DNA from 3 places in the Paenibacillus sp. J22P143 genome. Region 3 is predicted to be linked to each of the others. Evidence: riboswitches for the same ligand, from Rfam matches in the RefSeq annotation. Region 3 holds a riboswitch; each other region holds the start of a gene.
The links. Region 3 has a riboswitch for cyclic di-AMP ahead of AC58PQ_RS24020 (C40 family peptidase). Riboswitches for the same ligand answer to the same signal wherever they lie in the genome.
Positions count from the first base shown of each region.

Region 1 (9,865 bases), on a different contig from region 3:
GGTTCCATCGCGCTTGCCGAGAACCTTGGAATTCCCTCGAGTCCTAAAACAGGAGGGGTTGAGGACGGAATTTTATATATCATCTTTGCACAGAGCGGAGATAACGCATGTACACACAAAACGCCTCATCAGATTACAGAACAGGGTGAAAAGTTATTTGAACATTGGGGGGGAATGAAACAGGTTGAAACCCTGTTTGATAAATTTCCACTTAGCTATAAAACCATCGGTTAGTTCAATCGGTTAATTTCCTTTTATAAATATGAAGGAGTAACCTCAACGGTTGATTAACTCCTCCGGAGCCTGTTACGGTCTTTGCAAATCTTACGGGGATTGTTATTGTGTTGATCATTAAAAGCACCCGAAGGTAACTTGGAAAAACACTTACGAGGCAGGTACAGACCGAGTATACAATTCTTTTGTAGAACATTGCGAATTGAGAGAGAAGCTGAGAAACCTCGAAGCTGGCGCCAAGGAATTGATTCTTGTAGAGGATTCGGAGAAGGGGATTCAGCAGATCCGGACACTCCGTGTCATGACCGATCAATTCATGCAGGAGCTGGAACATCATGCAGAGTGGGAAGAGCAGCTTGTTTTCCCTTTAACCGAGCGTGTGTTAAACGATTTGGAGCACTTTTTTTCATAGAAGATCGTTATAAATAAAGCGCTATAGTTTCGGTTCACGCTCTAGCAGGCGTGTCCGAAACTATAGCGCTTTTCTTGCCGCTATCAAACTTTGATTTTTCCTAATCGTGGTACCTTTATTTTTCTTATAGAAGAGTAAACTGACCATCCAGAAACTGAACCGAGTACATATAATAAGATATCATTCACATTTAAGACACCAGTATTTGTAATGAATTGAATCAATTCAATGGATCCCCCCACTACCAAAGAATAAAGCATGACTTTCCTCCAGGTATTGACCTTAAATAAAATCGGAAGAAGAAAACCTAAAGGAATGAATAGCAAAGCAACACCCAGTGCCGTTGTGAAAAAGGTGATGTCGAAGGCATTTCTACGCGCAACCCAAAATATAGATTTAATGATTTCGTGGTCTATGTTTTTAAACGGTATCACGTTATATCCTGAATAAATCCCCCAATCAAGCCTTAAAGTAACTCCTCTATCTGCATTGTTGATATACGATAAATTATCGAATTTGCCTATAAATAGAGCCATGGATACGAACCATACGTAGATAACAAAAAATAACCATTGCGTTACCTTCATGATTTTTTTAAAAGGATTTAATGCTTGATCTAAATTTTTGTGTAATAATTTGTACTCTCCAAAGTCAAAAACAGCACATTTTTCAGAAATATCCGCTGGCATTCCTTTCTCTATGTATTCTTTCTTTAATAGCATCAAATGGTCTTGAAACTCTTCAATAAGTTCTTCTTTTGTCCTTGTATTACAATCAAGATTGGAAGATAGTTGTTGTAAATAACGTTGGATATGACTCATAGTGCTCCCTCCGTAACATTTAATATCATCATATGAAGCGCATTCCATTGTCTTAGCTTCCGAGCAAGTTCGGTTTTGCCGCTTTCCGCAATGCGGTAATACTTTCTTCTGCCCCCATCATTTGATTCTCCCCAATACGATTCCACAAAAGCCTTATTCTCCAAACGCCTTAAAGCGGGGTATAACGTTCCTTCGCTCATATCATAAAAGTTGTTGCTTCTTTGTTTTAAATTTTTAACGATTTCGTATCCATAAGAATCGCCTCTGTTTAATTCTGCTAACAGCAAAATATCAATACTGCCTTTCATCATTTCCTTGTCCATGGCACTCACCTCCAGTTAGTCGGTTTAATTGTATTGCATGGTACATCGTATTGCAAGGTACAGTGTTAAACTATCCCGTTGTTTTCCTGCTACAGTCAATTCGATACGCGCATGAGCAACTTTTTAAAGCTTATAGGTGTCTGATGATTGTATTGAAAATTATGGGAGATGGTTGTTGTAGTAGCATTATCATAGTAGGAGGACTACAATATAAAAATTTTATTAACAGTAGCATTTGCAACGTTGTTATTAATAGGAGTAGCTGGAACTACTTACTACAATTCTAACCAAAGTAAAATGGAAATACACAGCATTATACCTGAGAAAAAACTTACACAACTAACAGGTGAATCTGATTTAATTGTGGTTGGCATCGTGGAAGAACAACTGCCTTCTAAATGGAGTAATCCAAACGGTATTAAAGGTAAAGATGCGCGGAATATCATACAATCTGATGTTGTTATAAAAATAGAAGACACCATAAAAGGCGTTCCTTACGATTCCAATCATATACGTGTTCGTATAGATAAAGGAACAATTGATGAAACAAAGGTAATTTCAGATGCTGATCCTGATTTTACTAAGGGAGAAAAAACAGTGCTATTTTTAAGTAGGGATGATTCTGATGTAGCAGATGGAAATGATAATTACTATGTGTTAACAGGAATGATTCAAGGGAAATTTAAAGATAAAGGTAATTCATCTGATTTTACAAATGACAGATAAGGTTTAAACATTGAGAAGTTTAAATCTGAAAAAAATGAGATTTTGGAAAAATACAAGAAACTTCCGAAACAAGAGATTGCTGAGTGATTCATGACGAAAAAAATCACCTATTCAATATGATAGGTGATTTTTTCATTTAAAGTAACCCTATTACCATGAAAGTGAAAGTCAGGTTTGATTACTATCAAAACTGGAAATAATTAGTTTAAGAATATTTCTCTGAAGGAGATTTACCCTAGTGTCAAAATTCGATCTTATCAGTCACCTACTAAAAAAAAAACGAAACTAACTGAAAATCTCGGACAGCAGCCACATAGCAATAATCCATTTCAACAAGAGATGTATCCAAATTTGGAGCAAAATCTGAACGTATTTCACTCAATTTATGCCAATTGTTCGGATGTAATATTCCGTTCTTTTGTCATTGGGGAGAGAACGAAAGCACTTTTCATATATATAGAAGGGTTATCCGATTCGGAAGGAATTGAGAAGTATGTGTATTCTCCTCTCTTACGGGAGGGAGTAGTCGAAAGCTGCGATATTCTAAGTAACATTGAGAATAAGCTAACAGTCACTCAAGTGAAACAATTTAACACCTTTTTAAAAGGTATCGAGTATCTTTCAAACGGCTATCCAATCCTTTTGCTGGATAATGAGGCGAGGGGCCTTGCATTAGGGTTAACCAAATGGGAGAAACGTGCTATCGAAGAACCTTCAGCAGAATCGGGGATTAGAGGGCCGCGAGAAGGATTTACTGAAACCCTTCGAATCAATACATCCCAACTACGTCGTATCATCAAGAGTCCCCATTTGAAAATAGAAACAATCGTTATCGGGGAATATACTCAAACAAATATAGCGATTGCTTATATCGACGGGATCGTGGATATAAACTTGGTAGAACAAATAAAGAATCGGCTTCAGAACATAAAAATAGATGGAATTCTGGAGAGCGGATATATTGAGGAAATGATTGTGCAATTCCCCTTTACTCCTTTTCCGCTAGTACTTAACACAGAACGTCCTGATGTAACATGCGGCAATTTGTTGGAAGGAAGGATAGCTATCCTAACGGAGGGTACTCCTTTCGTATTAATAGTTCCTATTACCTTTGCATCCTTAATGCAGAGTCAAGAGGATTATTATCAGGGTTTTTTGATCTCTACTTTCACGCGTTGGCTGCGATACATTTTTACCGCTATCTCTCTTTTGCTTCCGTCGCTGTATGTTGCGATTCTAACTTTTCATCAAGAAATGCTCCCGGGTTCTCTGCTCTTCAGTATGGCAAGTTCAAGGGAGGACATACCCTTTCCGGCTATGATTGAAGTATTAATCATGGAGGTTTTCTTTGAAGCACTTCGTGAGGCAGGAGTACGATTACCGAAACAAATTGGCGCTGCCGTCAGCATTGTTGGTGCGCTCGTAATCGGAGAATCGGCCGTACAGGCTGGTCTCATATCAGCGCCGATTGTGATCGTGGTTGCACTTGGAGGCATCTCATCCTTAATGATTCCTAGATATAACATCGGGATTGCCATACGGATTCTGCGGTTTCCTATGATATTGCTCGCGGGATCGCTAGGGCTGATTGGTATAATGATGGGTGTGATCGCCATTGTTCTTCATCTATGCCACATACACTCCTTCGGCGTTCCTTATCTCTCCTCGATGAATGCCCCTAGAATGCGGGAACTGAGAGACGTCATTATTAGGTCTCCTTTGTGGATGATGGATGAACGTCCTCATCTCACGGGGGGGGATAATAATTATCGTCAGGATCCCAACCAAAAGCCGAAACCAAGAAGGGAAGATAAGGGACACTGAATGGTGAAAAGCAAAAAAAAGGAAGACAGATCTAATGAAAACAATTCTGAACTTAATTATTTTACTCCTCACTTGTTTTTTGATTAGCGGTTGCTGGGACCGAACGGAACTTAACGATTTGGCTTTAGTGTCAGCGATCGCATTCGATAATACGGAAAATAATCAAATTCGAATAACTGCACAAATCTTTATTCCAAAGAGTAGTAAATCTGCTTCCTCTGGTAGTGGTGGCGGTGGAGCGCAAACATTCACACGTATGCAAGTTGGAGAAAATACGGCGGATGCTCTGTCTAAACTTCAAGGGAAAATTTCTCGGAAATTATTTTGGGGACAATGCAAGGTATTCATATTCGGAGAAACCCTCGCAGAGAAAGGTATCCGGGAACAATTCGACTTTTTACTTCGCCACCCCCAACCAAGAGAACGTGCCTTTATGTTTGTCAGTAAAGGAAATGCATCAGATGCACTGATGGTAGTTCCTACTCTTGAACGCAACTCGGCTGATTCGCTGAGAGAATTAGCCCAAAATAAGAAAGCGTTTGGTGTGACGATGGAGCAATTAAGTATTATGTTACGTGGAGTTTCCAACTCAGCCGTCATTCCGATGATCGAAATTCTACCGCCAGAAGAAACGACGAAGTCAGTTGAAACCAAAACGATTCCTTATATAAACGGAACCGCCATTTTAAAGGAAGATAAAATGGTTGCGAAAATCTCGATGAAAGTGACCCGGGGTGTTATGTGGATCAAGAATGAAGTTGAGGATTACACAAGTACCTTTGAACTTGATGAAGTAAAGGGAACGGTGTCTTTAAATCCGATTAAAGCAAGCGTAAAGCTGATTCCCAAAATTGAAGGGAATCATTGGATAATAAACATGAGAGTGAAGACAGAAGGAAACATCGTTCAAAACAGTACCCCGCTGGATATTATGAAACCAGAATCATTAAACATGCTAGAACAGGCATTCGCGAATGATGTCAGGCAACGAATTCAGCTTGCACTACAAGAAGTGCAGCACAAGATTAAGGTGGACATATTTGACTTCGCCATGGAATTTCGGAAGAAATATCCTGAGGAATGGGAAAAAGTGAAGAACCAATGGGAAGATGTGTTTCCAGAGGTTGAAGTTCGTATTGAAGTTGAAGCATCAATATCGAAACCTGGCCTTACTAATTTCTCGGTGGAAGAACCCAATGAATAGAGGAGAGATAAATGAATTGGACTTTTTGGGCGGCTACTGCAGCAGTGATTCTGATCTCATATTTAGAATGGCCGAAATTGAAACAAAAACCAATTCGGGATAAAGCTGCATTCATATCGCTGCTTCTTGCGGGTTGGATTATGTTATTTTTCGATCTGCCTCACATTGCTGGTCCCACAGACTTGCTTAAGACCATATATAAACCGCTTTCGGCACTGCTGAAATAGAACAATTGTAACTGGGAGGGGGAAGACTGTTGCTGGATAAAGGAAAAATATCATCATTCCAATTAGCGGTATTACTGTATCCGACCATACTAGCTACTGGCTTTATACTTTTGCCATCCTTTTCGGCACATTATGCCAAAAATGATAATTGGATGACGGGACTATTTACCCTTCTATCCGGCTATTTAACAGTTTATACACTAATTCGGTTACATGAACTGTATCCAAAACAATCCTTCGCTGAGTACAGTGAGCAAATACTTGGGAAAATTCCTGGAAAACTTATAACGATTGTAATGATTTTTCATCTGCTACCTTCAATAGGTATTATCTCTAGGCAATATGCTGAGTTTGTAAAGAGCAACTTTCTGTTCGAGACTCCCCCGCAGTTAATCGTCGCCTTGATGGTATTGCTCGCGGGGCTTGCCGTCCGGGGCGGAGCGGAGATGATTGTAAGGAGCGCAATGATTTTTACTCCCTTCTTTATTTTGCCACTATTCATTCTGCTTTTACTTATCCCTGAAATGCACATAAAATATATATTTCCCATCCTAAGCCATGGAATTACCCCTGTAATCAAAGGAGCGATAGGAATACAGGCGTGGGTAACTCAAGTTTTTTTGATGTCTTTTTTTCTGCCCTGCTTAACAGATCCACAAAAAGGAAAGAAAAAGTTGTTAATTTCACTAAGTACTGTCGTTTTTAGTATGGTATTTATCAACCTGATTATCTTACTTTTGTTAGGGCCGGATGTGGACAATAAAGTCTATCCGGTATTGATTGCTTTTCGTTATATCAGCTTTGCCAATTTCTTCGAAAATTTAGAGTCCTTGCTCCTGGCTATGTGGGTAGCTGGAAATTTCTTGAAAATTGCAGTGTATTATTATGCGAGCACCCTTACGATCGCACTATGTTTGAATCTTTCGGATTATCGGCCAATCGTATTTCCGGTTGGATTGCTGGTTGTTGTATTTAGTTTGTGGGGGTTTCCGAATTATTTTAGTATAGGAAGTCATTCAAGATTGGTAGCGCCATTCGATATAACGATAAATATGCTGATTATTCCGCTGCTTCTCCTTATCGTGGCCGGTTTTCGCAGGAAAAAATGGAAATGGTGGGGATAGTAATAAATCGCTACCAAGGATTTTTGAAATCCTTTTTACGATTAATCCCTTATTATTCCAAATAACCCATCATTAATATATTTTTTTGGAAATTTCCTCTAATCAAATTATTCTGCTCTTTAGTCTGCAGAAATAGGGATCGCAAACTGCGCTGCAGCCGGCGATCCCTATTTTAGTAACGCGTTTTTCGCTAGTTCAATGTCAAAATCAACAGTAGGGATTTAACAGAGAGAAGCACTATCGATTTATCGACTCGGTTCTAGGATAGAACCGGAAACCCAACATAAGCAAGGGGCGGAGCTGGCCGCCTCTTTTCCATCCTGTAAGTACTTTCAGTCGATCCCTTCACTGCAAGATGCTCTCTTATCCATTTAATATGTACGTCATTCGCCCTTTAGGCCTCAATTATAGAATCGGAACAGCTGTAGCAAGCCAATTTGCATATCGTGTTAAGCGGTAAAGGCTATGTGAAAGCAAACGGAAAGGAAATCTGCTTGGAAGCAGGGCAGGGTTTTTATTACGGGCCTGGTCTCGAGCAGGAGTATCGAACCGATCCGAAGGAGCCTTGGGAGGTATTCTGGGTCCACCTAGCGGGCGAGGGACTAAGCAGGTTATTGAACGGTCAAGGAACTTCATCCGTATGGTTGTTTACCTCCAGTGATGTGCCGAAGCTCAAACAACGGGCAGGGGGCTTACTTGAATTAGCTTCCCCTAATGATCGGAACGAGGTGCAATTGGCCGTAAAGCTCTATGAACTGCTTGCTGAGCTTGCCGTAAGTGCGGAGACGCTTGGAACAGCAACCATGCTGGATAAGCGTGCGCGGATGAGAGAGGTTGCGGAATATATTCGGGCCCATTGTACGGAGCCGTTGACACTGCTGCAGATGGCCGAGCAGGCAGGCTTCAGCACGTATTATTTTAGTCGAATGTTTCACGAAGTGAAGGGGCGGCCCCCGATGGAAGGGCTGTTTGAATGTCGTCTCGTCGTAGCGAAGCAACTGCTCATGTCGACAGAATGGACGATCAAGCAAGTGGCAGAGAACACAGGGTTTTCGCAGAGCAGTTACTTCATCGCGCGCTTTCGGGAGCACACTGGACAGACTCCGCAGGAGTACCGGCGGTTGTATAACGCAAGGAGTACTAAAATGTAGCAAAGCAGGGGATAATCAACGTCACCTACGAATGAATACGCTTTCATGAGTTGCCAAAGTCAAATAAGCAATAATTAAAGGCGAATCTAAGTTTTACATTCTATAGAGAACGGCGTAAGATTCATTACGACAAGTTGTTTTTTTTCTAAAATATACCACTTAATTCCCAGTAGGGAAACGGGGGAACCAATCGAAGCCGTACAAGCAACACATGGCTTCATGGGGTGAATCCTGATGCGCGCAAGCATTAGGTAGGACGCTCTCAAGTCCGAATCCGACAGCTAACCTCGTAGTGCTTTGAGAGAGAACCGCACACTCGCCTTCTTCTGTGAAGAAGCCCGAGCGTAGAGATTCTCTATGCTTAGGGCTTCTTTTTGCTTGCTAAACTCAATAAATCACAGGGAATTCATAAGGAGGCTACACCATGCATGCCATTGAAATTAATAATCTGACCAAAACCTATGGGAATTCACGAGGCATTACAGATGTTAGTTTTTCGATCGAAGAAGGAGAGATTTTTGGTTTTATTGGGCCGAATGGTGCAGGAAAATCAACCACGATTCGAACGCTGCTGTCTCTGATTTTTCCAACCAGTGGCAGCGCCAAAATTTTCGGGAAAGACTGCATCCAGTTTGCGCCTGAAATTAAGAAAGACATCGGCTATTTACCTTCCGAGGTATTTTATTATGACAACATGAAGGTCATTGACCTACTCAAGTATTCAGCCAGCTTTTACAAGAAGGATTGTACCAAGAGAATAAAAGAACTTGCTGAAATGATGGATCTGGATGTTACGAAGAAAATCGATGATCTATCTCTGGGAAATAAAAAGAAAGTGGGCATCGTTCAAGGGCTACTGCACGATCCTAAGCTCATTATCCTGGATGAACCGACAAGTGGACTGGATCCGCTCATGCAGATGAAGTTTTTCGAATTACTCGAACAACAGAATAAAAGGGGAGCTACGATTCTTTTTTCCTCTCACATATTGAGTGAAGTTCAGAGACTGTGCGATCGAGTTGCGATTATTAAGGAAGGTAGGATTGTGACGGTTGAGAAGATCAGTACGTTAAAAGAAAACAATTTCAAAAGATTTAAAATTGACACAGCGCAAGCGCTCGACCCTCATTTTTTCAAGATGACCGGGGTCAATAACATAGATGTCCATGGCCGGACAACGAGCTTCTTATTTAAAGGTAACATCAATCAAGTAATGAGAAAAATTGCTGAAATTGAAATCGATAATCTGTGGATCGAAGAGCCTGATTTAGAGGAGATTTTTATGCACTACTACGAGAAGGAGGCTTAAAAGGAATGAATATTTTCCTTCATGAATTGAGAGCTTATCGGAAATCCACGATCACGTGGACGTGCTCCTTAATTGCTGTCATCGTCCTATTCTTATCCCTTTTTCCTTCGGTCTCTAAGGATTTTTCTGAATTTTATTCCGTATTAGAAGGGTATCCAGAAGGGGTCAGGAAAGCGCTTGGTATTGAAATCGAGACCTTTGGTACCCTACTTGGATTCTATATGTATATCTTTATGTACATTACGCTTTGCGGAGCCATTCAAGCCATGGTTTTGGGAACGTCGATCGTCTCGAAGGAAGTTCGTGAGAAAACAGCAGACTTTCTTCTTACGAAGCCCGTAACACGTACTAAAATATTGACATCCAAGCTATTAGCGGCTATTGCTTCATTAGTGATTACGTGTGTGATCTATATCGTTGCAGCCTATTTGATGGCGCTTCAAGTAAAAACGGTTGATTTCGATGTGAACATATTTCTATTGATTTCATTCACGTTACTGTTCATCCAGC
Region 1 is NZ_JCAUAQ010000035.1:28,765-38,629, forward strand. It holds gene AC58PQ_RS27085 (LysM peptidoglycan-binding domain-containing protein) at 1-234, shown strand, start outside; gene AC58PQ_RS27090 (hypothetical protein) at 437-646, shown strand; gene AC58PQ_RS27095 (VanZ family protein) at 730-1,467, opposite strand; gene AC58PQ_RS27100 (PadR family transcriptional regulator) at 1,464-1,790, opposite strand; gene AC58PQ_RS27105 (hypothetical protein) at 2,034-2,516, shown strand; gene AC58PQ_RS27110 (spore germination protein) at 2,868-4,340, shown strand; gene AC58PQ_RS27115 (Ger(x)C family spore germination protein) at 4,375-5,544, shown strand; gene AC58PQ_RS27120 (hypothetical protein) at 5,556-5,771, shown strand; gene AC58PQ_RS27125 (GerAB/ArcD/ProY family transporter) at 5,801-6,895, shown strand; gene AC58PQ_RS27130 (AraC family transcriptional regulator) at 7,342-8,046, shown strand; cyclic di-AMP (ydaO/yuaA leader) riboswitch at 8,193-8,357, shown strand; gene AC58PQ_RS27135 (ABC transporter ATP-binding protein) at 8,471-9,355, shown strand; gene AC58PQ_RS27140 (ABC transporter permease subunit) at 9,361-9,865, shown strand, end outside.
Region 1: another riboswitch for cyclic di-AMP. It lies ahead of AC58PQ_RS27135 (ABC transporter ATP-binding protein); the one in region 3 lies ahead of AC58PQ_RS24020 (C40 family peptidase).

Region 2 (9,865 bases), on a different contig from region 3:
AAGTCCTTTTACTTTTTGGGGACAGGTGGCAGGACGCCACCTTCTCCGATGATTCGCACACCATCCGCGCATACGCCATAGGGTTCCCAACGACAGGTTGCACAGAGGTGACTGATGTCTACCGGCTTCACTTCAAGGGCAACTTGCCCGCAAATGGTGGACCAGGTCCGCTCCATACCTACCTCCAAGCCAAGCTTGGCAACAATCTCCGCATCACGCTGGTACACTGTCCGGTTCTCGCAATGCGCCACTTGATCCTGCGGAAACGCAGCGCACAAATCATCAGGTCCAAGCACGACGCGAATCATCGTCTCAGGCTCTGTGCGCAGCTGCTCATAGACTGTCGTCATATTTTCACAAAACGCTGGGGAATAGCCCATTCCTCGGTATCCTAACAAACAGAGCAAGTGATGACCGCGAAGTTGGATCATAGGCTGTTTACCTTTGGCACACGGTACAATCCGTATCCAGCCATAGGAATAACGGGTTCTTTATCCTCGACGAGGCCATCCCCTTTGGAATGCAAGGCAACATCAATGAGCCATTTGGTGAAATCAGCCACTGGCATGGAAGCCATCTCTTCTAAGCTATAAAATCCTGCAGCATCTACCTCTACGCCATCAGGCTGAGGGGTTCCGCCGATGTAAGCCATTTCGAAAGCGATGTACACATTATGTATGCTTCTCGGCTGATCACGCACAGCAACCAGTCGTGAAACGGACGCTTCGACTCCGCATTCTTCCAAGACTTCACGCACAATGGTATCTTGAATCAGCTCGTGCTGCTCAATATATCCACCGGGGTTCGTCCAGCGTCCCTTCCCTGGCTCCTGTGCTCTGCGCACAAGTAATATCTTCTCATCCTTCATCACCAGCGCACCGACACCGATGCTGTAGTTCCCCCAATGAACATAACTACACGCTGTGCAGGCTCTTCGCTCCGTTCCATCCACATCACGTGTCTCCATTGCAGCTCCGCAGCTCATGCAGAATTTGACTTCCATCTGTCTCAGCTCCCTTTGGATCATCCATCATCTAAATCATCTATATGCTAGCTTACTGCGAATGATGGACAATAGGCAACTCTTTATAGCCGCGCTGACTGGTCGTTTGGCGCGAAATTGGTGGGGGATGCGTTGCATGTGTTGGGTTATCGCTGAATTTCACCTAAAATCATGAATACGTCTAGTGTGGGCTGTCATGGCATGGCATGGAAGGGCCTTGGCGATCAAAAATGCAAAAAGGCATCTTTTTTCAGTGGAAATAGCTAAAAATAGACAAATTAGTGCGAAAATTCATCAATTTGGACCGAAAAGGTACCAAATGGCTGAGCGCCAGCAGAAATTGTTGCACTTTCGCAATTATTTCAGATGGAGAGGCTCATCCCATATAAAAGGTTGCACTTTTGCATTTCTCATTTACCGAATAGAAAAAAGGGGCCCTGCCACACCCATGGCGTACTGGCCCCCTCCCCATTCATACCCTCGCTTCAAACCCACTACCTCCTAAACCAAAAACATCGCCACTATCGTCGTTACCGCTAAGCCGATGAGCACGGGCTTCAGGTTCCGCCTCGCCAGCTCGAACGGACTCACGCCACAGATGGCCGCAGCCGGAATGAGCGCCCACGGGATCAAGGTCCCGCCGCCGACCCAGATGGCGGCAACTTGCCCTAGCGCGGTCAGTACCGCTGCGCCAGAGCCGATGGCGGTCGCGAACAGATGCGCGATAGAGCCCGCCAAGGATATACCCGAGAAGCCGGATCCATCGAGGCCGGTAATGGCGCCGACGACAGTTAACGTCACGGCACCAATAGCCCCGTTCAGCGGCACGACACCTGCGAGTGCCACGCCCAGATCGTTCACGATGCCATGAGAACCCTCTGGAAGTATTTTACCAAATAGCTCTGAGATGGCAGAGTCACCTAAATAGAAGAACGCCGCAATCGGGATGACGGGTCCGAAGACTTTGAAGCCAAACACAAAGCCCTCGATTAAATAGGAGGTAATTTTCTCCACACCAGCATTTCGGTGAGCAATCAATGTGACCGCTATTAAGATAAACACCGCTGTACCGCCAACGAGAGCGGTTGCATCGCCACCTTGCAGGTTCAAGACAAACATAGCTATGACATCTAATGCAAATAGCACTGGAATTGCAATGGCTAAACTTCTCTTCAATCGTTCCCCAATCAGCACTTTGCCCTCTTCCTCCACAGGAACGAGACCGCCGCTTTCCTCTAAACGGGTATCGATGAGCCCGCTGCGCCATTTGCCGCTTTTCATATCGCGCCGCATCAGCCAGAAAGCGGTAATCGTCGTAACAAGCCCCATGACAATGACAAGCGGAATGCTCGCTTCCATCACGGAGGATACCGGTAATCCGGCTGCATCCGCTGTCAATTTAGGCGCCCCTTGAATAATGTAATCCCCAGACAGCGCAATCCCATGTCCGAAGAGGTTCATCGCCATAGCGGCACCGAGTGCCGGCAAGCCAACACGAACAGCCACTGGTAAAAGTACAGCACCAATCAACGCAACCGCAGGTGAAGGCCAAAAAAACCAAGACGTCACCATCATAATGATGCCGATACCCCAGAAGGCTAATGCTGGTGTTCTCAAAAACTTTGTTAGCGGCGCAACCATCGTTTCATTAATCCCCGTACGAATTAATACGCGGCTCATGGCAACGATAATCGAGATGATCATAATCGTCCCCATTAACTCTTTTGTCGCATAAATAAAGCTGTTAAATACACCCGATACAGAGCCGCTTAATGTTTCCGTAGCTAAAAACCCTAGTGTAAAAATACCCACCACACAAATCATCGTCGTATCTCTGCGTTTAACAAGAAGCGTAAGAATAAAGCCAATGAACACTAAATAGACCCAATGAATCGGTAAAAGTTGAATATCCATCCTGCACCACACACCCTCTCAGCCCAAGCAGCAATTGGTGCTACATTGTATGCTCGGCTAGGTATAGGCGTTCGTCTAAATTCGGGCATTTCGCCACCTTGTGGTACAATCAAAAGAACTATTTTAATGAAGTTAGGGGATTGTCCATACATGGCGAGGAATCAACGTTTACATTCAGATTCAGATTTTCAGGAGGTCATTGATCGACAGGGGGTTGTTCGTATTTTCAAAGATGACCATATCGTCGATTCCAATGCAGTTGTACTACGCTTCAGTGATACGACAGTCGTCGTGCAAACGCGCGTCAGCGATTTGACCTATTATGACCGAGCAGCTTGTGAGTTTTTTGAAATGAAAAGAAGGTAAGGCTCTGTTGTGAACGCAAAAAAGCCGCTTCAATGCGGCTCCTCACTATAGTTTCACTTTACTTTTTTATGATATAACTTCATTTTCCACATCAAATCATCTTCAGACATATACGCTGCGCCTGCATGGACTCTAAAAATCTCATTACTTCCTTTGCTATTTATCCCCTCTTTGGTCGTAAAGAAAAGTTCGATCCCCAATTCCTTTCCTACCTCAATCACGGTATCATTATAGGCACCAAAAGGGAACGCAAGTAGACGATACTGAGGTCCAAGCTCTTCCTCAATACGGTTATCAGCCGTGATCAGATCTTGTTTAATTCTTTTTCGATACTCAGCGTCGGTTTCTAATCTCTTTTCAGCTTCCAAATAAATGGGATTTGTAAGCATTGGCATTAGTGTATGGTTCGATCCCGCTTTAGCTTTGTCATGATGATCGTACGTATGAGAATAAAAACTCATCCCGTTCTGTTTCATTTCTCTCATCTGATCCCATGTTAGTCGCGGTGCCTTTGGATGATCTATGGAATCGACCACGATAAATTTGGTAGCATGAAAACCTAAGCTAAGTAATTCAGGATACGCGTGGGTATAAAAAGATTCATATCCATCATCAAACGTGATTAAAACCGCATTTTGAGGAACCTGAGCCTCATTCTTCATAAAATGAATAAAATGTTCCATGCTGATGACATTGTAATCTTCTTTCTTCAATCTTTGCATGTGACTTTTAAATCTTTTGGGGGAAATTGTAATGCCATTTTCTTTCTCATCAATGTGATGATAGGTCAGTACAATGACTTTGTCGGTATAATGGACCTTTTGTTTGCTATAATCTGTTTGAATAAAAGATAGCGTATTTACTGGATGCTGTTGGGGTGGTAGCGTTTCTAGTTCTACTTGTTGTGCTACTTGTTGTGTTACTTGTCTTGCTTCTTGTTCTGCTAGCTGCTCATAAGAAGGCACCAGTTGTTCTTCGCTAATGACTTGTTCTGGCATGATTGTCTGCTCTAAGGACTTCTGCGATGTCGTAGGCAATAATACATAGAGACAAAATAAAAAGCTAGAAACTAATAGAACAATAAACGCCACATTCGTTGGGTTTTCCAATTTCAGTCTATTCATGCTGACAACAACCCCGTAGATGAGAATATACAAATCAGGAAGATAGTAACATGAAAACGCTTTCTTGTAAACTATTTATTACATATGCTTTCTCTGTCTCAGAGGCGTAGTTACAAACAGACTAAGCATTCAAATTTTCATGTATTAAATATCATTATTATAATAAAATTAGTGCTAAGAATCGAAAATTGAGGTGAAAAACTTGCCTATAATTCGTCCAATATCCGACTTACAAGCTACTATAGAGTTGTATCAGAAATTAGCAGTTGCTGAAAGCCAAAGTAATGCTGGTGTTGATAGAAAAAGCCATGCAGATGTCATGTATACTCTAAGTAGTCTAATTCGTGGAGATAAGAAGAATACTCCGCAGTAAAAGAAAATATGACTTCGTGCTTAATTAAGTTCAATAGAAGCAAGCTGCACAAAGCGAAAACCCGCTTGCCGCAATTGAGGTATCGCTTTGATCACTCCCTCAGCGGTATCCTTCTCAGGATGATTCATATGCGCAAGTACAATGGAACCGCTCGTGGCCTTCGATATAGCCTTGTACACTTGCTCCGTGTTATACGTCGCTCCAGCATCCCCAATCACGGAGTAGCCTGCTAACTCGAAGCCAAGATCATGGGCAACAGACGCCGCAACCTCATCATAAAAAGCCGTCCCCGAACGGAAAAATCTCGGTCTTTTCCCCGTCAGTTTCTCAATCTGATCCGCATTGTCGTTCATTTCATGAATGGCTTCTTTGACGCTCTTCGTGCCCGCAATGCCATAGGCTAGCTTGCCGTTCACGGATAAGGGCCGGTGCTCGGTGCCATGATTTTCGATCTCGAACAGCGGGTTCGCAGCCAACGCGGCAAAGATGGCTGGATTCGCAGCAATCCATCTCGCATTGATGAATAATGTTGCCGGTATGTGCTCCTGAATCAAATACTGGATCAGCTTCTCGTCGTAACCACTGCCTTCCTTCCCGCCGCAGGCATCAAAGGTGAGGGCAATCACTTTGTCCTTCGTATGTAACTGTGTTTTCACACCAGGGACACGCTCTCCCCACTTTACAGGTATTACGGAGGTATAACGGTCGATCAGTGATTTCTCCACCGACGCGAAAGCTGGGATGGCCTCGATTTCTGCTGCATGAAGTGTCGGACTATCTGATATCGGATGGGATGAGTTCGTCGTGACAGGTGACTCTGTTGGGCCGCTCACAGGGGTTGATGAGATAACTGGTGGTGTTGCCGTTGCACTCAGCGGCGCGGGCGTTGCAGCAGTTGTTGTCACTTCCACACCCTCAGCACCCTGCTCCGCCTCACAGCCTGCAAGCGCTATCATCGCGCTCACAAAGAAAAGGAGGCACATCGTGCGCCCCCTCATTTGTGTTTCCGCCAATCTAATTTACTTTTCTCCAGCTGATAAGCAAAATCATTTTCAAGCCGCTTCTCTTCCGCTTTGCGAGCCGCCTCTACCTTGGCTCTTTCGGCGTCCTTCTTCGCTTGCTCTTCCGCTTTCATCGCGTCAGCCTGGGCTTTAAGTCCTTCCAAAATTTCCGGACGCAGCAAATCCTTAAGTGTTGCGGGTTTATCTTGCACGCTAGCCGCAGCTGGCGTCATATTAGCTTTCTTTTTCACCATAATAAGGTCACCTCGTCTACATGTTCTCTCTATATATTGTACACGTCTACTGGTGTAAATGATACGGTACTGTCGCAACAACGATATCCTTTTCGGCTTGAAGCTTCGAACGAATACGCGCCGCTGACTGATTATGGAGCAGACGGTGCCACCATTTCTTCGGCATGAATTGAGGGAGAATAACCATGATAGACTGCTTCTCTGACACGTGGGTGTCGATGCGCTCTATGAACTCTACCAGCGGCTTCAGGATCGTCCTGTACCGTGATTTGAACACGACCAGTCGAACGCCTGGATCCCAGATCTGCCACTTCTCCTGCATCGATTCTTCGTCCTCATCCGAGAAGGAAACATAGAAAGCGATGACGTTTGGCGAAAGTGATTTCGCATAGTTCAGCGTTTGCTCGACAGCGCGATGAATCCCGGCCACAGGTACGATAATCACGGGTTCTTTGGTACACACACGGTCTTGTGTGATATCAATACGCAGTTGGTTGGCAACATCGTCGTAATGGTGACTGATTTTGGTAATGATCCAGAGTAGAATCGGTGTCACGATAATAACGATCCAAGCACCTTCGCTAAATTTCGTGACCGAGAAAATAATAAGAACCGCAAAGGAGACGATCCCGCCTAGCCCGTTAATGAGAAGCTTCCCGATCCAGCCGGGTACGCGTTCTTTCAACCATTTACGTACCAAACCTGCCTGAGCTAGGGTAAAAGATAAAAATACGCCAATCGCATAAAGTGGAATGAGGCCGTCGGTCTTACCTTTAAAGCCAATCAGCAGCAGGCTCGCCAATACGCCTAGCGTAATGATGCCATAGTGATACGAAAGTCGATCCCCCCGGAAAGAGAACATGCGCGGGAAGTTTTTGTCTTGGGCCATAATCGACGCCAAAATTGGGAATCCATTAAAGCTTGTATTCGCAGCTAGTACTAGAATGAGCATCGTCGCGATTTGGGTCGCATAGTACATGACTCCGCGGCCAAAAGCTTGCTCCGTCACCATCGATAGAACCGATGTATGCCCGTTATGATCAGGTGCAACGCCATAGCCTAAGGCGATCAGCGTTACTCCACCGAACACGATGGCCAATAAGCCGCCTAAGGAGAGGAGCGTACGGTTTGCATTTTTGACGGAAGGTGTTCGGAAATGCGGGACAGCATCTGAAATCGCTTCGATTCCTGTTACAGCTGAACAACCGGATGAGAACGCCTTAAGAAGTACGAATAATGTTAATGAGTTCGTCGCTGAGCTTGGTGCGAATTCGATCGCATGCGTATGGAGTGAGCCCGTCAGTAAATCGAATACGCCTTTACCAACTAATAAAAGGATACAAAAGATAAAAAAGTACGTTGGTATCGCGAATACAGTCCCTGATTCAGAAGTACCTCGCAAATTGAGCCACACCATAATCCAAACTAGAAATAGCGTTAATGGCACAATATAAGGCACTGTGGAAGGAAAGGCCGACGTAATCGCCTGTACACCGGCTGAGATCGAAACCGCTACCGTTAAGGTGTAATCGATCAGGAGCGAGACACCCGTTAGTCGTCCCCATACCATTCCTAAATTTTCTTTGGTAACCATATAAGCGCCGCCGCCCATGGGGTAGGCTTCAATAACTTGTCTATAGCTCAACACGAGCAGTAAAATCAACGCAATAATGGAAATGGCAATGGGCAAGGAAAACGCAAATGCAGCAATCCCAACGGTTGCGAGCTCTAACAGAATTTGTTCCGTCCCATAGGATACAGAAGATAATGCATCCGAAGACAGGATGGGAAGTGCTTTCCAAACAGGCAGTTTCTCCGACTCAATCTCGCTCGACTTTAGCGGCTTGCCAAACACAATTTTCTTCAATGAATCACTTGTCATTTTGTGGTTGTTCCTCCAATAAAAACTAATCTCAATGAACTAATTTGGAAAATGGACGCAAAAAAACACAAGGATTGACCTTGTGTTTTAGACACATGTTCTCCTTTCTCACGATCGCTTACGAGGTTAGCTGTCGGGTTCGGGCCGCGAGAAATCTGCCCTAAAAGGTACTTGGTATCAGCACCGTTATTCACCCCATGTTACTCGTGGTTCCCCCGCTTTTCTTATCAGAAAATTAAGCGAAATATTCAACTGTTCAGGTACGAGTTGAATACTACTCTCTTCTTCCAACATAGTAAAGGAGGGAAAAAACGTAAAAAGGTCTTTTCCTGTACCCGAATCCCTCAATAATTCGCTTACATTCAGTTGATTCATTGATTATCTTCCATTCTCGTAGTGATTCAAGGTATTTCGAGCAAAATGGAAGTTGCTTTCTTCAAACATTGGTTAGTCATTAAGATGAATATCAGCCGTCTCGGGTCGCGGCTTCTTATAAAAGCCTACAATATAAGCATACATCAGCTCTGTTAATGCCTCTAAATCTTTCACTTCTACTTTTCTAATCACATATGTCATCGTATTACCCCTTGCGTTTTTATGAATAATAATACATTTATTTGAATAAATATTGAAGTTAGTGGTGGATTAGTGCAGCCTTAATGGCTCTAGTTCCTCTAGTAACTTGTCGAAAAACATCATATAATTAGACCATGCTATTAAACAAATAGAAACGGGCAAACCTTCTGAAAGGAAGCGACGCAAAGCCAACAGGTCTACGGATGGGAACATCTACGATGGCTGGGTTACCTATTAAAGTAAGCAACATACTTTTAGGCTCTCTATAAGTTTAATTCAAAATTATATTTGGAGGGTTCTATTATGAAGAAATTAACGAAACTAATGATGATGGTGATGGTATTAACTTTATCATTTATCGGGGCACAAGGAGCATTTGCAGCAACACTTATTGACCAACAAACTAATGTGAAAATAACTCAAGCATATTACTACACTACTACAAATGACATATCGTTGAAAATTCCAAACACTAAAGAGTTTTCATCAGGAAAACCAATTTGGCAAGTACAAAATCCAAACGGTACATGGTCAGATGTAGCTTATACAAATACCCCCTTATACTTTGCAGGATGTAGTTATGGTTTAGGAATAAGAAAGTATACACAAAGTATAGGACAAACTTATCGACTAAAAATGATGAATAGTACATTAAATACAAATTACTATACAGCTCCATACACACTTACTCAATTAACTGCACCAGCTTATAGTTCTTATATTTCAACTGTAAACTAAATGAAAAACTAAGCTAAATTAAAAAAGCTGAATTGTGATCCCATTCGGACCTCTCAATTCAGCTTTCTTGTCGATATGAGGACATTAATTCGGCACATGATAATTGCGAGTTGTGGATTTTTGCTTCCAAATCATCTTCTTCCAAATGAGTGGAATACCGCCGATGAGGTATAAATAGCGGGCATCGATCATTTTTTTGATAAGTGAGGCCAGACGGCCTTTCACTTTCTTGACTTTGAGTAGACCAACAGCCTCCCCCCGGCCTAGGGATGCAACCGTGCCTTTGAAATCATATACAAAAGGCTTCATTTCTTTGCCTCGAGCCGTCTGAATCAGATTCCTAGCTGCATTATAGCCCTGTTGGACGGCAATCTGCGCATTTGCGGGATATGGCGTACCCTCTGGGCCTGTAACAATCGAGCAATCGCCCGTAATGAAGATCTCTGGAAACGGATACGAACGCAAGCAGCTATCTACTTTTACCCGGCCCCGCTGAACCTCGAACCCCGCTTGCTGCAGCAAGGAATTGCCGCGAATCCCTCCCGACCAGACTACCGTGCCTGCGCGAATGAACTCGCCATTACCCAGAATTACCCCTTCCGGTGTGCATGCCTTGATCGCGGTCGATAGCTTA
Region 2 is NZ_JCAUAQ010000012.1:117,287-127,151, reverse strand. It holds gene AC58PQ_RS17795 (DUF1284 domain-containing protein) at 9-380, opposite strand; gene AC58PQ_RS17790 (NUDIX domain-containing protein) at 428-1,003, opposite strand; gene AC58PQ_RS17785 (hypothetical protein) at 1,505-2,917, opposite strand; gene AC58PQ_RS17780 (hypothetical protein) at 3,068-3,283, shown strand; gene AC58PQ_RS17775 (polysaccharide deacetylase family protein) at 3,337-4,407, opposite strand; gene AC58PQ_RS17770 (polysaccharide deacetylase family protein) at 4,801-5,763, opposite strand; gene AC58PQ_RS17765 (YqkE family protein) at 5,775-6,035, opposite strand; gene AC58PQ_RS17760 (APC family permease) at 6,082-7,917, opposite strand; cyclic di-AMP (ydaO/yuaA leader) riboswitch at 8,018-8,169, opposite strand; gene AC58PQ_RS17755 (hypothetical protein) at 8,365-8,493, opposite strand; cyclic di-GMP riboswitch class I at 8,641-8,728, shown strand; gene AC58PQ_RS17750 (hypothetical protein) at 8,797-9,231, shown strand; gene AC58PQ_RS17745 (NAD(P)/FAD-dependent oxidoreductase) at 9,316-9,865, opposite strand, start outside.
Region 2: another riboswitch for cyclic di-AMP. It lies ahead of AC58PQ_RS17760 (APC family permease); the one in region 3 lies ahead of AC58PQ_RS24020 (C40 family peptidase).

Region 3 (9,865 bases):
AATCAATCAAGACACCGTCATCATTGAGCCGACGAGTGGCAATACGGGCATTGGTCTTGCCTTTGCGGCAGCTGCCTTGGGCTACCGATTGATCATTATTTTGCCGGACTCATTTAGTGAGGAACGCCGCAAAATTGTCAGAGCGCTTGGCGCAGAGCTTGTGCTCACACCAGCTGCCGAAGGCATGCAAGGCGCAATTCGCAAAGCCAAGGAATTAGCTGCTGAACTGCCTAACTCCTATATCCCGCAGCAATTTAACAATCCAGCCAACCCCGAAATCCATCGCACAACAACAGCGGAAGAAATATGGCGAGATACGGGCGGTAAGGTTGATATTTTCGTGGCTGGCGTAGGTTCAGGAGGCACCATTACAGGTGTAGGAGAGATCCTGAAGCAGCGACATTCCGATGTTCAAATTGTTGCGGTAGAACCGGCAGATTCCCCTGTACTTTCAGGTGGCACACGAGGCGTGCACCAGATTCAAGGGATCGGCGCTGGATTTGTGCCAGATAATTTTAACCGGGCTGTCGTGGATGAAATTCTCACCGTAAGCAACGAACGGGCTATGGAGACGGCACGCCAATTGGCCAAGAGTGAAGGTCTTCTCGTCGGTATTTCATCTGGAGCGGCAGCATACGCAGCGGTCCAGTTAGCCAAACGACCTGAGAATAAAGGGAAGACGATCGTCGTCATCCTGCCGGATACCGGTGAGCGATATTTGTCATCGGCGCTTTTTGCAGAGCTCGAATAAGGGGAACCAACGAACCAATTCAACCGTGAAGGATAGTACAGTAAAAAGAGACTATGGGCCATCCCCATAGTCTCTTTCAGTTCGGGCAGAAGCCCGGCGTTTTGGCGCAGATGAGCTTGGCGTATTTCGGATCCAGCTTAGTCAGTTCATTGAAATAGCCGCTAACGGCATGATTACCTGCAAACGAGCCGGTCGGAAAGTCGAGCTCAACCCCTTTTTTAACATGAATATAATGATAGAGATCACCAGTGAGCGGAGATGTATAAACGAGCGGGGGAAGCTTAGGGACCATATCATTACGATTGTAGATGCGGTAGTGGGGGCCTGTTTTACGGTTAAATTGATTAGCGAAGGTCGTATTCCCTACGCGAGGCGAACCGTAGGTATAGACAGCAGGGTCTTTGAACTTCGTATTCGTTGCTAAATCAGAGGCGCATAATGTTGCGAGTGCACCACCTAAGCTATGCCCCGTGAGGTAAAGCTGCTTGTGAGCAGACAACTTGTTCATGGCCGTTATAATTTGCTTGCGCGCAGATTGATAGATAGCTAGAAACCCTTGGTGCGCAAGGCCGCCTTGTTTGGCGTAGGGAAATTCGGTTTGCCTAGCAATGGCGTCGGAGATCCAATCTGAGGCGGTGGAAGTCCCTCGAAATACAACGTCAATTTGGCTGTCGGATTCCGTTATGAAGCCGAATAGCTCGCGCCCGCCAAAGGCTGAATTCGCTGTAAAAGGAGTAACAATCCGATAAGTAGCAGGTAAAATAATGCCTTCCGTCCCTTGTTCAAGTTGGGTATAGCTTTGGCCGCACATCGCCGCGAGGCGAATGGCAGTTCGCGTATCCATAGAGTTGTTGAACATGATTCCATGCCTCCACAGCCAGGATATGATATACCTATTCATATGAAAATAAGGGATACATGTCCTCCGACAATTGCCTATTTGTGGAGGGTTTCAGGTATAATAGGCATGTTGCAACCAGTACAAATGCGAAGCCATGTTGGTTGTCAACGCTACGAAAGGTGGAATAGACACATGTTAAGAAGGTTTTTTTCATACTATCGGCCCTATAAGCACTTATTTATTTTGGATTTTACATGTGCTGTTGTGGCTGGGCTATTGGAACTTGGGTTCCCGCTCGCCGTCAATCAGGTTATCGATAAATTGCTTCCTGCAGGGAATTGGGCTTGGATTATATGGGCTTGTTTAGGTCTGCTTGCCGTCTATGGTATTAACACACTGCTCCATTTCGTCGTCACGTATTGGGGTCATAAGCTGGGGATTAATATTGAAACGGATATGCGCAAAAAGATGTTCAACCATCTGCAGAAGCTGAGCTTCCGATTCTATGACAACAACAAAACAGGGCAGTTAATGTCGCGTATGTCGAATGATTTGCTAGAAATCGGTGAGGTTGCGCATCATGGGCCTGAGGATCTGTTTATTGCCGTGATGACGCTCATTGGCGCACTTCTGCTCATGCTGCAAATCAATGTGAAGCTGGCGCTGCTCACGTTCGTCATTGTGCCGTTCCTGCTGTGGATTGCGGTATATTTTAATCGGAAAATGACCAAAACCTTCCGCCGCATGATGGGCGATCTCGCGGATATTAATGCCAGAGTCGAAGATAACATTGGCGGTATTCGAGTGGTTCAAGCATTCGCGAACGAAACCCATGAGAAGAAATTGTTCGATGTAAACAATGGCCGATTCCGATTGACGAAGCTGGCTTCTTATAAAATCATGGCCTGGAACATCTCCTTAAGCTACATCTTAATGCGTTCCGTTACGGTATTCGTGCTCATCTGTGGCACTTGGTTTGTGATCGATAAGCAAATTAGCTATGGCGAGTTTATTGCCTTTGTACTATTAACCAGTGTATTCTTGGGTCCCATTCAGAAAATCAATAACGTCATTGAGAGCTATCCGAAGGGGATTGCTGGCTTCAAAAGATACATCGAAGTGATTGACACCGAGCCAGAGGTGGCTGATCATCCGAATGCCCGCAAGGTGGATCACCTAGAGGGGCAGATCAAGTTTGATAGCGTCTCCTTCGGTTACGGGGACGAAGCTCGCGTGTTGAACAACATCTCCCTCTCGATTCGAGCGGGAGAGACGGTCGCATTCGTCGGGCCATCCGGCGCAGGCAAAACGACGATCTGCTCTTTGCTGCCTCGCTTCTACGACGTCACCGAAGGCAGCATTACGATCGACGGGCTTGATGTCCGTCAGATCGAACTGGAATCGCTGCGCCGCCAAATTGGCATCGTGCAGCAGGATGTGTTCCTGTTCTCCGGCACCATGCGGGAGAACATTGCGTACGGCAAGCTAGGCGCGACGGATGAGGAAATCTGGGACGCTGCGCGGCGCGCGCAGCTGCAGGGGTATATCCAGTCCCAGCCGAAGGGACTGGATACGGTGATCGGAGAGCGCGGCGTCAAGCTCTCCGGCGGGCAGAAGCAGCGCCTCGCGATCGCGCGCATGTTCTTGAAGAATCCGCCGATTCTCATCCTCGATGAGGCGACATCGGCGCTGGATACCGAGACCGAAGCGGCGATCCAGCAATCCTTGGCGGAGCTGTCGAAGGGCCGCACGACGCTCGTCATTGCACATCGACTCGCGACGATCAAGAACGCTGACCGCATCGTTGTTGTAACGGAAGATGGCATCACCGAGCAAGGCGCGCACGAGGAACTCATCGCTGTGGGCGGTGTGTACAGCCGACTGCATCATGCGCAGTTTAGCTCTTAAGTAAGGAAGCTTTCACCTCCCTGTTCGACCAGGGCGATGAAAGCTTTTTTCTCTTTCAATAGAATGTACTAGTCCATCCCAAAACCTTCGTGATAAACTATCACAATACGAAGACTATTTTACCTAAGGTAAATAATAAAGAGGTGGCATGGATTGAAGTCAATAGGACGGTGGCTTTTGCTGGGTGTGGTCACACTGATTGGTATTTTCTTGCTGAGTAATATCAGGCAGATGTTCTTGTCCGTCCAGCCCGATCAGATCAAAGTGGCGGTCAATGCCAGCATTAGCATTCAGAAGCTAAGTGAGATGCTGCCTGGCAGTAAGATTTTGAATGAGAAAAGCGGTCTGCTAGAGGTCCCCTACGGCAAGTTCTGGGAATACCAAGGTACAGCCATGACGATCAAAGGTGTACTGCGATCATCGGTCGTTCCGTTAGACAAGCCTATCATTTCGTGGCGTTATTATGGTTATACCGTCAAGGATCAGCTCAAAGGCTTCCTGCATGGCGATTTCGGTAAGTACCGAGATCCCTATACACGTAAAGAAGTGGCAATGACGCAAGCGATACCTAAAATGCTTTTAAAAACCTGCACCTACTTCATACCTGGCCTGCTGCTCGCGATCCTACTCAGTATGCTGTTTGCCCTGTGGGCTTCCATATCGAGGCGAATAGGCGTCATGCTGGATGGTATTCATGCGTTGCTTATTGGACTACCGGACTTTTTCCTGATCGTGCTTATACAATTGGCGGCAATTTACGCGACTAAGCTGTTAGGGCACTATGTTTTGCTCATCGTTCAAGTGGGGGACAGAACACCATTTCTTATTCCTTTCCTTACGATAGCCCTGATTCCGTCCGTTACGATTTATGGGACATTCCGTGTAGCCATTGCACGTGAATTGGGGCAGGATTACGTTGTAACCGCAATGGCCAAAGGATTGACGCGACGTGAGGTGCTCTTTTCGCATGTGCTGCGGAATGTGATGGAGGATGTGTTGGCTATTTTGCCAAGAGCTACGACATTAGCTCTAGCCAGTATGGCTGTCGCGGAGGCGATTTGTGGCATTGGGGGCTTGGGAGGCTTCATCATATTGCCGATCTACCAAGGGATTACCTCCATGTCCGCGATCTGCGTGGTGCTTGGATTGGTTGCGATGGCCTTTCATGTCCTGTATGCGCTATTGCGGAAGCGGTTCGTGGTACGTGCGGAGGAGGTGGCTAGACCATGAGAAAACGTCCGACTACCGCTTTTTATGTATCGATCGCTTTCCTAGCCATCTTCCTGCTTGTGATGGTGTTCGGGGGCTGGATGAAGCCGCATGGCATTACGCCAGAGGACAAAATCAACATGATCCAATATCAAGAAGACGGTAAAACCAGATACGCAATCCCGCCTTATGCACCTAACAGCACGTTCTTGCTCGGAACGGATCATCGAGGCTTCGACATGCTCAGCTTGTTATTGAATGGGTTAAAATACACACTTGGCACGGCACTTGCGCTAACCTTTCTTCGATTGGCTATGGCGTTGCCATGGGGATTGTGGAGCGGGATGACGGGCAGGGGCCGAGGCCTTCTCCGATCCTTACAGTGGGCGGTTGCAGCGGTACCGGCATTTATTTTCCTCTATCCGCCACTAGCGGGAATGTATTATGGGCTGAGGCTTGATCTCGGGGCCAAAGCGGATCCACACAACAAGCTGTTGTTCAGCACCACCTTCGTAATACTAATTACACTGATTGGCATGTTCCCATTAGCACATCAGGTCGCAGACCGTACGCGCTACTATAGCGGCAAAATGTTCATTGAAGCGTCCCGCCTCATGGGCGGTTCCTTCTGGCATCGAACGCTGCGGCATATTTTCCCCTCGATGAGAAATGAAATGATGTTTATGTTCTTAAGCGAGTTCATGCAAGTGCTCTTCCTACTCGGTCAGCTTGCCGTATTCAATCTCGTTTTGGGTGGTACCGAAACGATCGGTGACTCAGAAGCCGGCTTCCAAATCAACATCAGTACCTCCGGGGAATGGTTGTCGCTGATCGCCTACGGCGCACGCTATATTCGTCTGCATCCGTGGATTATTCTCAGCGCGGGAACGAGCTTTGCCATGCTGTTCCTGTCTCTGCAATTTTTCTTGAATCAGCTCAAACGCCGCTATGGCGAGGAACGTCAGCTAATGTAATAGGGTCGAGCGTCCATCCGTAGGGTGGGGCTCGGCTTTTTTGTCGTTCTTTGACATTGAACCTGGCCGTAATCCAACTCTAACTGGAAAATCATCATTTCCAATGCCTAACGGACACAGCAGACGCTATTTTAGCGAAAAAGGAGTTCTGCAAATTCTAACGGACGTCACAGCCGTTACTCGCTTCCTTGGGGCGCCTTTTTGCCCCCAAAACTGGAAATAACGGCGCTGGAGTCCGTTACATCGGGAACCATCCTGTTTTTCCGGAAATAGCGGCTTACAGGTCCGTTAGAAATAAAGCCATTCTTCACCATTACCAAGGAGGCATCAACCATGAGTGTAACGTTCCAGACAACCGTGATGAAAGCCCACAATAAAAATGCTGCTGGGATTTCCATTCCCGAAGAAGTCATGACTTCTTTAGCAGGAGGCAAAAAGCCAAGCGTTTCCGTGACCCTGAACGGTTACACATATCGAACAACCATCGCAGTCATGGGGGGCGAATACCTCATTCCGCTTAGCGAAGCCCATCGACAAGCCTCCGGCTTAAAGGCCGATGACCCCGTCGAGGTGACGCTGGCTTTGGATCTCGCGCCTCGCACGGTTGAAGTACCAGCCGATTTTCAATCTGCATTGTCTGAAGTAGAAGGCGCTACCGGGCGGTTCGAAGCTCTCGCATTCTCTAAGCGCAAAGAATTCGTCCGACAAGTCGAGGACGCGAAAACACAAGAAACACGCCTCCGCCGGATTGCCAATGTGGTCACGCAGATGAGCGAGGTCTAATCGCAGTACGCATTTCATTTGTACCCAAGCAGTTCGACCTCTAAGCACAGTTGTCCTAGTGCCCAGACGTAAATTTCAGCCCAAGCACACCCACCAAGATCAGGACCATAAATAGGATGCGGAGCAGGCTGATCGGTTCATCGAGAAATAGCGTGCCAATGATAATGGCACCGACAGCACCGATTCCGGTCCAAGCGGCATAGGCGGTTCCGATGGGAAGAGTTTTCGTAGCCGCCGCTAAGAAATAAAAGCTAACGATCATTCCGAGTATTGTAACCACAGTGGGGACAAGCCGTGTAAATCCGTTGGAAAATTTCAATGAGATGGCCCACACCACCTCAAAAACACCTGCAATAACCAGGTATAACCATGCCATAAGTTCTCACTCCTTTAGGTTTGCGATCGATGTTGTTAGTGTCACCAAAAAAACAGAGAAAAGCCCGAGAGTCTCGCATTGCTGCGTTAGACTCCCGGGCTTTTCTCCCTCCGTGACCACAGCGTATTCGCTGTGTGTTTTCCCTTGGACCAGCAGACGAAGACACGCCTCGGAACCCTAGAAAACGACATGCCGTTATTATAGGACGGCTCACATCCGATGTCAAGTTACACATTTTGGTTGTTTGAGCGTCTTCTTTTGGTTGATGTTCTACATCCCGAGATTCCTGCCTACGCCTCCAGCGCAATCCCGTTCAGTGCCAGATGCGCACGGAACATATCCATGCCGTCCGGCTGTTCCTGCTCGGGTACCCAAGTACCTGATTCCCAAATCCTCGACAGCTTGAGTGCGCGGCTGCAATGCACGAAGCATTCCTGCACTTCGACGCCAACAGCTGCGATCGGTGACTTGCCATTCAGCTGCATCGTCGCCAGCAATTCTTCATCCTTCGTCAAATAAGCGCGGCCATTGACACGGAGCACCATTTCGACACCAGGAATGATGAACAGGAGACCGACTTGCGGGTTGGTCAGCAGATTCTGCATCGAGTCTAGTCGGCGATTGCCGAGTCTTTCTGGGAAGATGAAACGGCGTTCATCTAAGACGCGAACGAATCCTGGGGCATCCCCGCGTGGGGACACATCGCTCGAGCCATTCGTATTCGACGTGGAGAAGAAGAATAAAGGCGATTTGGCAATGAAGGCACGTGCGTGCTCGTCAATCTGATTGATAACTTTATTTGTAACCGCGGGATGCGGCTCTCCGATATCCGCTCTAATCTCATCAATAGATTGAACAATACCGGGAAATGGGGGAAGTTTGCTAGCGTTAGTATCCATGCAGTCTGATCCTTCCTCGAATAAAAAACGTGTAGTTGTTAATTCCATACTTATGTTGCCCGAGCCCGATATATATCGTATACGCTGATGTCCTCGCTCAAATGAATAAAGCCCTGCAAGCCGCTCTTACGAGCAAAGCTTGCAGGGCTTTATTCTGTGCCGAGAACATTACTTGGATTCAGCAGTTAGTTGATTGTAGATATCATCCCACAGAACACGTCTGGCTGATACATATCGCTTCGCATAATAGGATTCGCTCAACTTATTCTTAACAACACCTTGATTGGTAGCGGAGTGAACGAATTCACCATCACCGAGGTACATCCCTACATGAGAGATACCGCTGCCATCCGTGTTGAAAAATACAAGATCGCCCTTACGAAGATCACTTTTGTCAACCCAGTAGCCTTCTTTGTTTTGTGATTTGGAGCTGTGTGGCATGTCGATGCCGAACTCGCCGAACAAGTAGGACGTGAAACCAGAGCAATCAAATCCTTTGGTTGTCGTTCCTGCCCATCTGTAAGGAGTTCCAACAAGCTCGTCTACCGCATTATCCATATCGGATGCTGCGAAAACGCTTCCTACACTAACACTCAAAAACAAAACAAGACTAAAAACAAGACCAACAACTTTCTTCAACTGCTTGTCTCCTTCCGGTGCCTACGAGGTTAGCTGGAGGGTTCGGTTGAAGGTTCCCTATGATCCCTGTCTTGCAAGATCAATTCACCCGGAGTGGTTCCCCCGTTTCCCCATAAACTGAGGAATTCGGCATGCAATATTTGGTTTTTTTGATGCTAGTCCTTTTAATTCGTCATAAAGAATGAAAATCCTCTTTTTAGTTTGGAAAATAGGCTGAAAATAAGCGAAATAGTTCGGAAATAAGACAAAAAAAAGCCCCTTTCTCAAGGAAAGGGGGTGAATGCCTGCCTATTCGCTGTTTTGCTGGCTATTAATCGGATATTTTGGCTGAAAGTAGCTGATATTGGGAAGAGATGCCCCAGATCTGGATGAAAATGTGAAATAGGGGGTACAGCTGATAAATAATTAGTGCTACCAGTCCTGCCCACAGGTAGGTGGCTGTGACCGTGACCCCTGCCAATAGTCCTGTGAATAGTAAAAGGGTGATGGCAAGTCCGATAATCGGCAGCGAATGTCGAAAGAAAGAGATAACAGTCGATAAGATACCAAGCTTAGCTGCGATCGCGAATTGCACGTACATAAAGAGAAGCTGCAGGAGAAAGCCGTACACCAATAAACTAGTTATCCAAGGCAGAAGATCGAGAAGTACCTGCTCATAAGAGGCGCTGTGTCCTAGAATGTATGTGGCCTTCGGAAAGATCCAGATTAATGGAAGCAGCGTAAAGGCGATCCGGATCAGATATACAAGCAAGAACGGAAGCATGAGCTGCTTCATCCCGCGAACAAAGCGATAGCCAGCGTTCTGGTGGGAGTGTGTAAGTGAGTAGAAGACACCGCCATTCAGGAGAGGCGTAAGCAGCATGCGAGCACATAGCAGCGCAGCAAGCCACCAGAGATACGAATAGCTGAGATCTGTTTTGATCAATTGAAACTGGCCTTCAGCTAAGAAAATTTGTAAAGCTTGTTTGGGCTGCTCAGCGCCTGGAAAACGATGCATGAGGGGGACAAGTATTCCCTGCACGAGCTTATACAGGAGAATACCCCAGCCCATCTGATACAGGAATAGAATGATCGTGGCAAAAGGCTGCGCCATAGCTGCCCTGAAGCCGGATTTGATATAGGTGGCCAACGAGGTCCCTCCTCAACATTTTCTTTAGAAAACTGGCTTCGTAAGCATACGCTCAGAGTTTGTCATAAGACGTAAGTCAAGTCCTTACCAGGCGACTGAGCCGAAGATGGCTTGCAGGAGCTGAATAATGCCGAGATTCCACCGAATTTGCCACTTTGTATTTAGTTGCGTTTGATAAAAGTTGTTGATGTGCTTATTTTCTAGGATGAGTGTGTACTTGGGATCGATCCGCACCCAGTCGACAGGGGACGCATGCGTTAAAGTGAAATCGATGCTGCTTTCCTTGCCATCCCATGTTTTATCCAGCGTTGTACCATCTGCAAAGTGGAACTGAATCGGCACTTCCGGGGAGTTGC
Region 3 is NZ_JCAUAQ010000025.1:24,971-34,835, reverse strand. It holds gene cysK (cysteine synthase A) at 1-751, shown strand, start outside; gene AC58PQ_RS24055 (lipase family protein) at 828-1,610, opposite strand; gene AC58PQ_RS24050 (ABC transporter ATP-binding protein) at 1,785-3,500, shown strand; gene AC58PQ_RS24045 (ABC transporter permease subunit) at 3,654-4,730, shown strand; gene AC58PQ_RS24040 (ABC transporter permease subunit) at 4,727-5,683, shown strand; gene AC58PQ_RS24035 (YdeI/OmpD-associated family protein) at 6,017-6,466, shown strand; gene AC58PQ_RS24030 (DMT family transporter) at 6,522-6,842, opposite strand; guanidine-I (ykkC/yxkD leader) riboswitch at 6,932-7,034, opposite strand; gene AC58PQ_RS24025 (MSMEG_1061 family FMN-dependent PPOX-type flavoprotein) at 7,133-7,741, opposite strand; gene AC58PQ_RS24020 (C40 family peptidase) at 7,910-8,380, opposite strand; cyclic di-AMP (ydaO/yuaA leader) riboswitch at 8,384-8,522, opposite strand; gene AC58PQ_RS24015 (hypothetical protein) at 8,691-9,509, opposite strand; gene AC58PQ_RS24010 (M1 family metallopeptidase) at 9,594-9,865, opposite strand, start outside.